Regions from separate parts of the Methylobacterium aquaticum genome, predicted to be linked through region 1. Evidence: riboswitches for the same ligand, from Rfam matches in the RefSeq annotation. Region 1 holds a riboswitch; each other region holds the start of a gene.
The links. A riboswitch is a leader RNA that binds a small molecule or an ion and turns the genes downstream of it on or off. The one in region 1 is predicted to bind cobalamin.

Region 1 (4,080 bases):
CCCGCTCGGGCATGTACTCGATCAGCGGGCCCGAGGGATACCAGGCGACGCACAGGCCCTGGCCCTGCGCCAGGCCGTTCAGCCGGAGCGCGGCGGGCTGGTAGATGTCGGCGGGCTTCGGCAGCTGGCCGGCATAGGGCTTGAGATCGACCCACAGCTTCTGCTCGATGCCGGCGGCGATGCCGTCGGTCCCGGTGAGCACGAGGTCGATGTCGACCCGGCCGGCGGCCTGCTGCGCCTTGAGCTTCGAGGGCAGTTCCGGCGCCGGCGCCTTGGTGAAGGCGAAGCGCGAGACGATGCCGGGCTTTGCCCGGCGATAGGCCTCGATCGCCTTCTGGGTCAGCGCCAGGTTGCCCGCCACGTCGACCACCGTGACGACCACGGGCGATTTCGGCAGGGCCAGATCGGCCCGGGCGCGACCGCCGAGGACGAGCCCCGCCCCGGCCACGAGCCCCGCGACCGCCTTGCGGCGTGTGATCGTCATGTTTCCCCCGTCTTGCTGCGCGCGGGCTCTGCCGGCCCTTGATCGGGTACGGATCGCTCCGTACTTTCGTCCATTGGTGCACTAATATTTTAGGGCGTCAAGTCTGCGGGTGGGACAGGCGGCGGGGTGCATGCCACGGTGCGGGCCTGCCAGACGAGACATGCTGGTCCGGATCGCGACGACGCGAACGGCGCTTCTGGCAGACTGCAGAAAAGTGAACGATTTCCGCTTGATCCGTTGAAGAAAGGTAAGACGCGCTCCCCTCTCCCGTGTGGGAGAGGGGCCGGGGGTGAGGGTGGCGACGGTTCAGAAAAGAACTGAGCGATTGAGCCGCCCGCACGATGGCCTGAGCTTTACACGGAAACGCGCCACCCTCACCCCTACCCCTCTCCCACACGGGAGAGGGGATCCCGCGCCCGACTGGTCTCGGAACAGATCAGGCGAAATCCGCATCGCACCCGCGGGCAACCTCCCGAACACCATTGCTCCTCGGTAACCGAACGGCTAAGCTTGCGCCCGACGGTTCCCCTCGGGGATCAAAAGGGAACGCGGTGAGGGCGACGAGCCCGAGGCCGCGGCTGCCCCCGCAACTGTAAGCGGCGAGCCTTCCATCACTCATGTCACTGGGGACCCTCAAAGGTCCCTGGGAAGACGATGGCAGGCGTTGACCCGTAAGCCAGGAGACCTGCCGTCAGCCGTGGTCACACGCGAGCACGTCGGGCGGGGTGTCCTGATGGGTGTCGAGGCGAATGGCGAGGAGCCGTCGCCCCGCTGTCGTTCGCGGTGACGTGCCACAGCCTCGCGCCGTCCCGCCATGCCCGCCGCCCTCTCCGTCCGCCCCGCCGACCGGATGCGCTCGACGCCTCCCGCGGCTCGCCCGGGATTGTTCAAATGTAACTTTATAACGTTACATTTTTGGCGGGAACGGCTACGGACGGGACGACAGCCTGCCCTGGACTCCTTCATGCCCGCGCAACGCGCTCGCCGCTCCACCGCCCTCGCCACCACGATCCTGCTTGCCGCCGCACCGGCCTCCTCCGAGGAGATCGGCCTCGAGCGCATCGATGTCGCGGGTGCCCGCACCCGGGAGGAGGCCGCGCCCGGCCTCAACCTCGCGACGCCGTCGCGCTCCGGGTCCCGCCTCGGCCTCACCCCGTTCGAGACCCCGGGGAGCCTCGACGTCATCTCCGGCGAGACCATCCGGGCCCGGGGCCAGAACACCGTCGAGGAGGCGGTGACCCAGAACGCCGTCGGCATCTCCAGCGTCGCCGGGCCGGGCAACGGCAACCTGTCGTTTGCCAGCCGCGGCTTCGTCGGGCCGGGCTCGGTGCAGCAGCTCTATGACGGCACCCGGCTCTATGTCGGGGTCGGCACCGTCACCTTCCCGTTCGACACCTGGTCGGCGGAGCGGATCGAGGTCCTGCGCGGCCCCGCCTCGGTGCTCTACGGCGAGGGCGCGATCGGCGGCATCATCAACGTGGTGCCGAAGAAGCCGGTCTTTTCCCCGATCGGCGAGGCGCGGGCGGCGATCGGCTCGGACGGCCTGGCGCGGCTCGCCCTCGACACCGGCGGGCCGGTCGGCGAGAACCTGGCCTACCGGTTCAACCTCAGCGGCAACCGGGCCGACGGCTGGGTCAAGCCCGACGGCGACTTCCGCAATCTCGCCCTCTCCGCCGCGGTGACCTGGCGGGCGGCGCCCGATCTGAGCGTCACGCTCTCGCACGACCTCGGCTACAACGAGCCGACCCGCTACTGGGGCTCGCCGCTGATCGGCGGCCGGGTGCCCGACCGGCTGCGCTTCACCAACTACAACATCCAGGATTCGCAGATCGCCTGGTTCGACAACTGGACGCAGCTGCGCGCCGAGTGGAACCCCACCCCGGACATCACGATCCGCAACACCGCCTACCGCCTCTCGACCGAGCGGCATTGGCGCGACGTCGAGCAATACGCCTACCAGCCCGCGACCGGCCTGATCCGGCGCAGCGACTACATCGAGATCCTCCACCACGAGGAGCAGATCGGCAACCGCCTCGACGCGACGGTCCGCGGCAGCCTGTTCGGGTTCAAGACGGCGACGGTCGTGGGCTTCGACGTCAACCACATCGATTTCAGCCGCGACAGCAACGCGCCGTTCGACGGCGAGAGCGTCGTCGATCCGTACAACTTCGCCCAGGGCCGCTTCATCAACGTCGCGGGCACCCGCACCGACATCGTCTCGCGCACCCGCCAGGCCTCGGTCTTCGCCGAGAACCGGCTGGAGCTGACGCCGCAATTCGCCCTGGTGACGGGCGTGCGCTACGACGTGCCCCGGGTGGCGGTGAACCGGCCGCTCGCGGGCGCCGCCTTCGAGAAGACCTTCGACTCGGTGAGCACCCGCGTCGGCGCCGTCTACAACCCGACGCCCGACCTCGCCCTCTATGCCCAGTACGCCACCGCCGCCGATCCCCTGAGCAACCTGATCACCACCAGCGTGGCGCAGGCGCAGTTCCAGCTCGCCACCGGCGAGCAGGTCGAGGCCGGCGCCAAGGGCCTGTTCGACGGCGGGCGCGGCGAGTGGACCTTCGCCGCCTACCACATCCGCAAGGACAACCTGCTGAGCCCGGTCCCCGACCGGCCGACGCAGGTGGCCCCGGTCGGCAGCCAGTCCTCCCGCGGCGTCGAGGTCGCCTTCGCCTACCAGCTGTCGGACGCCTGGCGCATCGAGGCCAACACCGCCCTGCTGCGGGCCCGCTACGATGCCTTCGCGCAGAACACCGATGCCGGCCTGGTGTCGTTCGCCGGCAAGGTCCCGGTCGACGTGCCCCAGCGCGTGACGAACGTCTGGCTCTCCTACGCCTTCGCATCGGGCTGGATGGCGCGGCTCGGGATCAACGATGTCGGGCCGGTGTTCAGCGACTTCGCCAACACGGTGAAGCGGCCCGGCTACACGCTCCTGAATGCCAGCCTGGACTGGCAGGTGACGCCGACCTCGCGCCTGTCGCTGCGCGGCTACAACCTCACCGACCAGATCTACGCGGTGCGGGGCAACGTCAATTCCTGGCTGCTCGGCCGCCCGCGCTCGGTCGAGCTCGCCTATCACGTCACGTTCTGATGAAGGGGCTCGTCAAGCGCCTGAAGCGATGGCTGCATCTCGGCCATCGCTGGCTCGGCATCGCGACGGGGCTCTTCGTCGTCGCCTGGTTCGTCTCCGGGCTGGTGATGCTGACCGTCGGCTTTCCCGGCCTCACCGCGGCGGAGCGGGTCGCGGCCTTGGCCCCGCTCACCCTTGAGGCCGTGCGGCTGACGCCGCAAGGCGCGCTGGAGCGGTCGGGCAGCGCGCAGTTTCCCGCCCGCCTCGCCCTGGCGATGCGGGGATCCGAGCCCACCTACTGGATCACGCACGCCGACGGGCGCCGCCAGGCGCTATCGGCGGTGACCGGGGAGACCGTCCCGCCGCTCGACGGGACGAGCGCCGCGGCGCTCGCCGCCACCCATCCGGCGGCGCGCCACGCGACCGATCTCGGCCCCGTCACCCGCGACCGGTGGACCGTGACGGCGCGCTTCGATCCGCTGCGGCCGTTCCGGGTCGTGGCTCTGGGCGATGCGGCCGGGAC
Region 2 (4,080 bases), 3.3 Mb from region 1:
ACCACTACCCGCGATCCAGGCTGAACCAGCGAACCTACTGGCGTTCATAGGGGGCGCAGCCAAGGATCCGCTTCCTCCATTGCGGATGTCGGCCATCCAACACCATGCTCTCAACGAGCGGGTTCGAGCCGATCGTACCCCTTGGCGCGGTAGACGATGATCGAGGCGATCCACGCCACCACGAAGATGCCGACGACGGCGAAGCCTGCCTCGCCGAGGTTATCGTTGAGCGTGCCTACTACCCGCCACACGCCGCCCTCAAGCCCGAGCTTGTCGCCAATCAGGCCCAGAGCTTCCAGGCCGCCAATGAACAGCGCGATCGTCGCGGAGGCCGCTGTGATTGTCAGGTTGTACCAGAGCTTGCGGATCGGGTTGTCGAGCGCCCAGCCGTAGGCGCCGGTCATCAGTACGCTGTCGGTGGTGTCCATGAGCGTCATCCCCGCCGTGAATAACGCCGGGAAGATCAGGATTGACCAGAACGACAGGCCCTGCGTGGCCTGCGTCGCGGACATGCCGAGCAGGGCGACCTCGGTCGCGGTGTCGAAGCCCAGCCCGAAGAGGAAGCCGATCAGGTACATGTGCCACGAGCGCGAGACCACGCCGAAGATCCGGCGGAACACGCGTGCCAGCAGCCCGCGCCCGGCAAGAAGCGCATCCAGATCCTCGTCCACGATCTTGCCGCCCCGGCGCACGCGGCTGAACGCGGTCCAGACACCACGCAGGATAAACAGGTTGGCGATGCCGACGACGAGCAGGAAGGTCGCCGAGACCGCCGTGCCGATCAAGCCGCCAATGCCGTGGAACTGGTCGAGGCTGTCCTTCATCGCTCCAGCCGTGACGGCGATCAGGCCCGAGGCCAGGATGACGATCGTCGAGTGGCCGAGGGAGAAGAAGAAGCCGACCGCGTGGGGCTTCTTGCCCTCCTGCATGAGCTTGCGCACCACGTTGTCGATGGCCGCGATGTGGTCGGCGTCGAAGGCGTGGCGCAGGCCGAAGCTGTAGGCCAGGAAAGCGGTCGAGAGCAGGACGGGCTGGTGGGCGAAGGTCGTGAAGGCCGCGGCCCAGGCCGCGATGTTGGCGGCGATCAGGACGGCGTAGACGAGCCCGACCTTTACCCTCAGACGGGCAGGCTGATCGTCGAAGGGATTGGGCAGCAAGGGTCCGCTCCGGATGGTAGGGCTCGTCTCAGTCAGGGAATGCCCGTCAGAACCGCCCCGCGAGGGTCAGGCGTACCGCAGTCGGTTCGACGGGGTGAAAGTGCCGATCGGCGACGGCTGCGGCCTCTCCGGGCAGGCGGGACTCGTAGTAGTAGGTGATCTGGTCGGCCTTGGCGTTCGTCAGGTTGAGCACGTCGAGGGCGAGGCTCACGCCATTGTCGAAGGTGTAGCCGATCCTACCGTTGAGCAGCGCGGTCGGCTTCGAGCGCACCGAGTTGTCCTCGATCAACGGCCGGGGGCCGAAGTACCGGAAGCGCAAGCTGCCGAACCAGCCCTGGCCTTCGCCGAAGGTGACGCCCGCCGACGCGATGGTGGTCGGCGCCTCCGGCACGCGCTGGCCGACAGGATCGCGGTCGGAGAAGCGCGCGTTGGTGATCGTCAGATCGCCCTCCAGCCGCAGCCAGGGCGTGATCGCGTAGTGGTTGCTCCATTCGATGCCGAAGCGCCGCGTCGGGCGGCTCGGCTCGGTAGTGCCGGTGTCGCCCTGGAAGAGGTTCTCGGAGGCGAAGTCGAGTCGGAACAGGGCGAGGCTGGTCTCCAACCCGGCGATCGAGCGGTTGCGGATCCCGACCTCGTAGCCCGTCGAGGGCACCAGGAAGGGCGAGCGGCTGATGTTGAACAGAGGGCTCGCCGGATCGACCGTCGCGGTGATGCCGCGGGCGTCGTTCGAGTGGAAGCCGCCGCCGTAGTTCAGGTAGATCTCGGTATCCGCCCACGGCCCGAACACCGCCCCGAGCTTCGGGTTGACGATGCTGTCGCGGGCGCGGCCCGAGTTCGCGGGCGTGTCGGAGCGGACGTCGGCATAGTAGCCGTCCGCCCGGAAGCCGACGCTGGTGCGCAGCCAGTCGGTCCAGCGCACCCGGTTCTCGTAGTAGAAGGCCGCGCTCGCCTCTAACACCCGATCGTCGAGCACGGTCGAGCGGTACTGCCGCGCCGTCGTGTTGAACAGGCCGACCCGGATGTCGTCGGTGCGGGTCTGCACGCCGATCTCGTTCTCCATCGGCAACCCGAACAGGTCGCCCTGGAAGACGCGGCTGATCTCGCCGCCACCGAGCACCCGGGCGTCGCGCTGGCGGAACTGGTCGCCGTTGATGGGGTCGTTGAGGAAGTAGGTGAAGTTGTTCCAGAGGTTCATCTGGTAGCGGATCACGTAGGCCGAGGCCCGCGTGATGCCGCCCGCGTCCGACTGGCTCCAGCGTCCGGAGAGCGAGAAGCGCCCGGTGTCGCCGCCATCGGTCGGGTCGAGGGTGCCGTAGCGGCCGATGAACCCCTCCGCCACCGCCCGCTCCGGGATCTGGTTCGTGGCGTTCCACTTGGCCCAATACGCCATGCCGGTGACGGCGAAGCCGTCCGTCGCGGTGCCCTGGCTGTAGCGGGCGACGCCGTTGAGCTTGCGCAGGGCGTCGGGCACGACCCACGGCCCGTCGTAGGTCTGCGCCTCGCCCGCCACCAAGAGGTTGCCCGCGCCGAGCGGCACCGAGGCCGACGAGAGCCCGCGCTTGAAGCCGAAGCTGCCGAGGGTAGTGAGGGCGAGGTTCCGGTCGAGCTTGTCGAGGTAGTCGATCCGCACCGAGCCCGCGGAGGCGAAGTCGCCGTCGCGGACGAAGTACGGTCCCTTGTGGAATTCGACCGCGCCGACCAGTTCGGGGATCAGGAAGTTGAGGTCGGCGTAGCCCTGGCCGTGGGCGTGGGTGCGCATGTTCACCGGCATGCCGTCGACGTGGATGGCGATGTCGGTGCCGTGGTCGAGGTTGAAGCCGCGGAGGAAGAACTGGTTGGCTTTGCCCTCGCCGGAATGCTGGGTGACGATCAGGCCCGGCACTTCCTCCAGCACCTCGCCCGGGCGGGTGACGGGGCGGCTGTTGATCTGGGCGCCCGAGATGATCCCGGCGCTGGCAGCATCGACAGGGCGAAGGCCGCCGCCGATCCCACTGATGCCTCCGACGTACCCGGCGCTGGCGGCAGCGCTGGACGACGCGGGCCGCGGCGCAGCGACTTCGATCTCGTCGAGGCGGATCTCGCCTGCCGCCTCCTGAGCGACAGCGGGAGGAGCCAACAGGAGCGCCGCGGCGCACGTAAAAACCGATGGAGCTATCGACAGGCGGGAAGTAGGCACGGGCGGGACCTGGGTAACGGCAGTGGCACGTCACCGCGAACAAGGCCGCCCGGATCCCGATGACCCGTATCGACACCCGCCAGGACACCCCGCCCGACGCGCTTCGCGCGTGACCACGACTGACGGCAGGTCTCCTGGCTCACGGGTCGCTGCCTTCATGCCGTCTTCCCGGATGGGTTCCATCCAGTGACTTGGTGGCGGAAGACTCACCGTTCACAGTTGCGGGGGCAGCCGGGGTCTTGGCGCTCGCGCGCCTCACCGCGTTCCCTTTTGATCCCCGAGGGGAACCGTCAAAACAACCCTTGGCGAGGATTGTGTTCGGCGTCAACGCGATGGCCAACAATCCCGTTAGCCGTGCCCTGGCCGCGACACAGCGGTCGTGCTCGATAGCACCGGGGGAGATTGTACGGGCGCAGGTAATCATGAGCCGTGTGCGGCTCCGAACCCGAGCGCGAGTACGACTGAGGGGGTTGAGCGCTGCTGTTCCAGTTGCACGACCGCCGTTCCGGCACCCAAAAAGGCTTTGCCGGGCTACCAACTCGACGAGTTCTTCCCATGTGCCTTCATGGAAAGCCAGAAGTCCTGCTCACCTCCATGCACTCGTTGTACTTAGCAGAAAATCGGTGTTGTTTTCTACGGGTCCGATGTCGGAATAACTATCGCACGAGTTCGTCGAATTCAAGTTTTTGTTCCTAAAACTCGTTGCGGCGAGATCTACGCCTTCGGCTTCGACCTCACCGGGCGTCC
Region 3 (4,080 bases), 3.3 Mb from region 1:
CAGCCCGGTAGCGCCCGTCTGGAGACCAGTCAGGCTGCCGGTGTTGAAGTGGCCCGCGACCCGCAGGTTCCAGTCGGGGCTGAAGGCGTGCTCCAGCCGCACCTGCACGATCCCGCTCTCCGACACCGAGTTGTCACCCGGTTCGCCGAAGAACCGCGAGCGCGGGACGAGGCCGAGGCGGTCGTTCACCGCGACGGTGCCGCGGTCGAAGGTCTGGCGGTTACGCAGGTACTGCGTCTCGACGGTGAGCTTGGTGTCGGGGCTGATCTGCCAACTCACCACGGGCGCCGCCAGCACGCGGTCACCGTCGACGTAATCGCGAAAGCTGTCCTGGCGGGCGAGCGCGCCGTTGAAGCGGTAGAGGACAGTGCCGTCCTCGTTCAGGGGTCCGCCCGCATCGACGGTGGTGCGCGCCGTGCCGAAGCTGCCGAACAGGGTGCCCATCTCGACGAAGGGCAACGCCACGGGCTGCTTGGTAAGGATATTGACGGTGCCGCCCGGGTCGCTGCGCCCGTAGAGCGCCCCGCTCGGACCCTTCAGCACCTCGATCGACTGGACGTTCTGGGTATCGGGCGCGCCGTTGTAGCCGCGGGCGATGTTGAAGCCGTTCTGGAAGATGTCCTGGGTGGCGAAGCCCCGCACGGAGTAGAGGGCAAGGTTCTGGGCGCCGAAGTCGTTCTGCTTGCCGACCCCCGGGACGTAGTCGAGAGCGCGCTCCACGCGGGTAGCGGCGGTGTCGCGCAGCACCTCCCGGGGCACGACGTCGACCTGCTGGGGCAGGTCGCGCCGCGGCGTGATGGTCTTCGTGCCGCTGTAGAGTTCCTCGACGCGATAGCTGGGCGTCGCCGTGAAGGTGCCTTCGACCGAGATCGGGTCGAGCGGGATGGTGGCGTCAGCCGCCGCGGCGGGACTTGCGGGCTGGGCGTAGCTCGGGATGACGGTGATCACGGGCGTGATCGCGCAGGCGGCGACAGCGCAGCGCCGCAGCGACGAATGGAGACGGGGCGGGTTCACGGAGCCTCGGTGGACGGCAGTGGCACGTCACCGCGAACGAGGTCTCAGGCGGAGGCAGGCGCATCCGCTTCGACACCCATCAGGAAATCCCGCCCGACGTGTTTCGCGTGTGACCACGGCTGACGGCAGGTCTCCTGGCTCGCGGGTCAGCGCCTGCCACCGTCTTCCCGGGTGAGGCACCCAGTGACTTCGGTGGTGGAAGGCTCGCCGCTCACAGTTGCGGGTACAGCCGCGGCATCGGGCTCTCCGCCCTCACCGTGTTCCCTTTTGATCCTCCGGGGAGGAACCGTCCTGTCCAGGGAAGCCGATCAACCGGCGCGTCGTCAATGTCGCGATTCGCTTTACAGGGCATGTGTGTTCGGAGGGTGACAGCAACTACTCCCACTCAAACGCAGGTGATCAAGGTCGGCGCCCTCTTCGTGATCTTCCTGAAAAGATCAGCGTCACCCTGGACGGCGAAGTCGAACGCGATCGTTCCAGTCTCCATGTAGACCCTGTATCGCCAGTCGTTGTCGATGAAATGCACACACCACTCGCGCGTCCGATCAAGGAGTATCTGGTCGCTTGGGCCCGTAAACGTGAAACTACCGATGGCGGTATCGGCAACAGAGTTCATGCTGAAATTTGGCTTCATGATCAACCTAAATAACTTGACAGATATATTTATCCCACTTGCTCAATCCCGGCTATGCTCTACGGACACCAAATCATCGCGACCGCCAACGCCGTGATCGCCCTCGGCCTGACCCACTCGCATCAGTCGTTCTCTCTGAACTTCTGCGCGAGGGATCGCAGCTACCTTCGCGACTTCAAACGGCGCGGCGGTGCGACGGCGCGTGTCTCACCCCAAACGATGCTGGCTGTCAGATCACGGTTGGCCGAGGCGGCTTCCCTTCGCCCAGATCTCGCCTCCGAGATCGAGAAGATCGACGTGGCGATCGTCAGGGATATGCGTGTGGCCAATCTCCTGGGTCGTCGCTCGTACCGTTGATCCGACTTGCGGCTTGGTCGAAAACTTAGGTGTCCTTCGGCTCCTTCTTGAAAGTCACGATCCTCAGTGGCGGGCGTGATCTTTGAGCAGCCTCGGCGGCGTCCTCGAATTCGGCAAGCCGCTTTTCTAGGTGGGAGGCGTATGCACGTTCGTGCTCCAGATCAGTGACAAGAGAGGCGATCGTCGCCTCCGCTTCAAGGACCTCGACGCGTAGCGCTTCCAGTTCTATCTGTGTGCTGGCGCGTGCTCGAAGAACATCCACCAGACCCCGAAGAACTTCGAGGTTGTGCCGCATGACCGTCGTATGGTCTTCTGGACGCTGAAGCCTTGTTCGAACAACTTCCGCTCTCTCAAAGACCTTCAAGCCGAACGGCGGCCATGCCTTCATCATGCAAACTCGGCTGCCGATGCCGCCACTCCAAATTCCCGAACAAGGCTGTCGAGTTCTTCCTCGATCTCTGCGAGACTGAGTGGCTCCGGGGTGTCAAATTCATTGACGTCCGCGATATTCCAATCGTAGATGTCAAGCAGCTTGGCTGCCGCATTTACGCCAGCGATGCCGTTCGCGGGGCGGTCGTAGATTGCGATACCGTGGGCCGCGAGTTTGCTACGAGCAGCCGCAGCAAGATCTCGGGGAACTCGCCCATTGCCGCGTTGATGGAGCATGTGAAGGACCCAGCATCGAGAGGTTCGTCTCAGTTCGGCAATCAGACCGCGGCTGCGGCCAGTTTTGACCTCAACATACAGATTGCGCCCTACCAGCACGTCAGGGATTTTAGTCGAGAGGCAGTTATCGTAGCGGCGCCCGGCGTCGAGTAGCGCAGCCCCCGTGTTCAACACCACCAGGGACGGGTCGGCAAGTTCGAGTAGAAATGGCAATTGGTCAAACCGTTTCGCCCACCGCCGCACTAATGCTTCGACGATCTTCTGCTCGGGGAAGGACGAAACTGACTGCCAGATCGCCTCGTTGGTGGCGGCTGAGCAGTGGGCGCGAATGTAAGCAAAGGCGTCGCTGAGGTCGCGAGCCTCCTCGACCGTCTCGATCTTCATCACGAAGCGGGGATGCAGGAGGACGGGGTCGATGACCATCACGATCGCGATCTGCATCGGCGAGATGGTGCCCGGCAACTGCCGTAGAACGCGAACTCGGGCGCGGTCGGCGGGAATGCGAGACGCGAAGAGTTGGTAAAGCTCTCGATACAGAGCGGGGTTGGGTAGCGGACCGGGGCCGAGGCGCTTGAGAGTGCCGAGGAAGGCGTTCGGGACGACCTTGAAGATGGCCTCGACGATCTCGCGAGGCTTGAAGACCGCAAGGGCCCTGCCGATCACCGCCTGATCGGAGTCGGCGTTCCTGATGGCGGACGATACCTCGGCACTGCCAAGGCGGTTTGCGAGTGCCGCGGCACCCCCGGTCGCAATCTCCGCATACGCCAGGAACCTCGTCTGGCGGGCCAGATCGGATCCGTGAAGAGCCAGCCCAAGGTGTCCAGGATACACCGCGTCAAGTTCCACGGCGATTTGAAGGTAGGTCTCGCCAAAGGGGCGAGGCCCAAACTTACGTGCGCCTGTCGGGTTCAAGCGTAGCTCCGTGGATGTTCCGCTTGAACCAGCGTGATACAATTCCAAATTTCCGCAACGATTTCCGAGCGCGTAGAAACTACATAGCACCCGCTCGGTCTGGGTCCCGCGACGGCATGAAGCTATCGGGCGATAGGCTTCGACAAGCTCCAGTCGATAGCCAGCTTGCGGGCCTTAACCCCTCTGGCCGTCCCTCGCGCTTGCGCCAGGACTCGGTCAAGATCGGGCTCGCGCGCTGCCACTTCTTCGAACCGGATAAGGCGGGATAGGACCCGGGCCATGCTCTTCATCTTCGCTCTCGGCGGTGGATCCTCAAGGATGCATCTGACCGCCACGTAGGCCGACAGGACGCGCTGAGCGCGATGAATGCCCGCCGCAGCAAGGGCGACGATCACCTGCTGAAGCTCGACGGATAGCTCGGTGGTCGCTCTCAGCAGCGGGGTGACCTGATCTTGCTCCACGTCAACGAGGACGACTCCGGCGAGGTCGTATTCGCC

Region 2: another riboswitch for cobalamin. It lies ahead of F1D61_RS13275 (TonB-dependent receptor); the one in region 1 lies ahead of F1D61_RS30545 (TonB-dependent receptor).
Region 3: another riboswitch for cobalamin. It lies ahead of F1D61_RS13300 (TonB-dependent siderophore receptor); the one in region 1 lies ahead of F1D61_RS30545 (TonB-dependent receptor).

The regions. Positions count from the first base shown of each region.
Region 1 is NZ_CP043627.1:6,607,495-6,611,574, reverse strand. It holds gene F1D61_RS30550 (ABC transporter substrate-binding protein) at 1-484, opposite strand, end outside; cobalamin riboswitch at 988-1,191, shown strand; gene F1D61_RS30545 (TonB-dependent receptor) at 1,449-3,578, shown strand; gene F1D61_RS30540 (PepSY domain-containing protein) at 3,578-4,080, shown strand, end outside.
Region 2 is NZ_CP043627.1:2,904,054-2,908,133, reverse strand. It holds gene F1D61_RS13280 (HoxN/HupN/NixA family nickel/cobalt transporter) at 111-1,157, opposite strand; gene F1D61_RS13275 (TonB-dependent receptor) at 1,204-3,234, opposite strand; cobalamin riboswitch at 3,441-3,640, opposite strand.
Region 3 is NZ_CP043627.1:2,912,573-2,916,652, forward strand. It holds gene F1D61_RS13300 (TonB-dependent siderophore receptor) at 1-1,014, opposite strand, end outside; cobalamin riboswitch at 1,122-1,318, opposite strand; gene F1D61_RS13305 (hypothetical protein) at 1,703-2,005, shown strand; gene F1D61_RS13310 (hypothetical protein) at 2,031-2,396, opposite strand; gene F1D61_RS13315 (hypothetical protein) at 2,393-3,583, opposite strand; gene F1D61_RS13320 (hypothetical protein) at 3,706-4,080, opposite strand, start outside.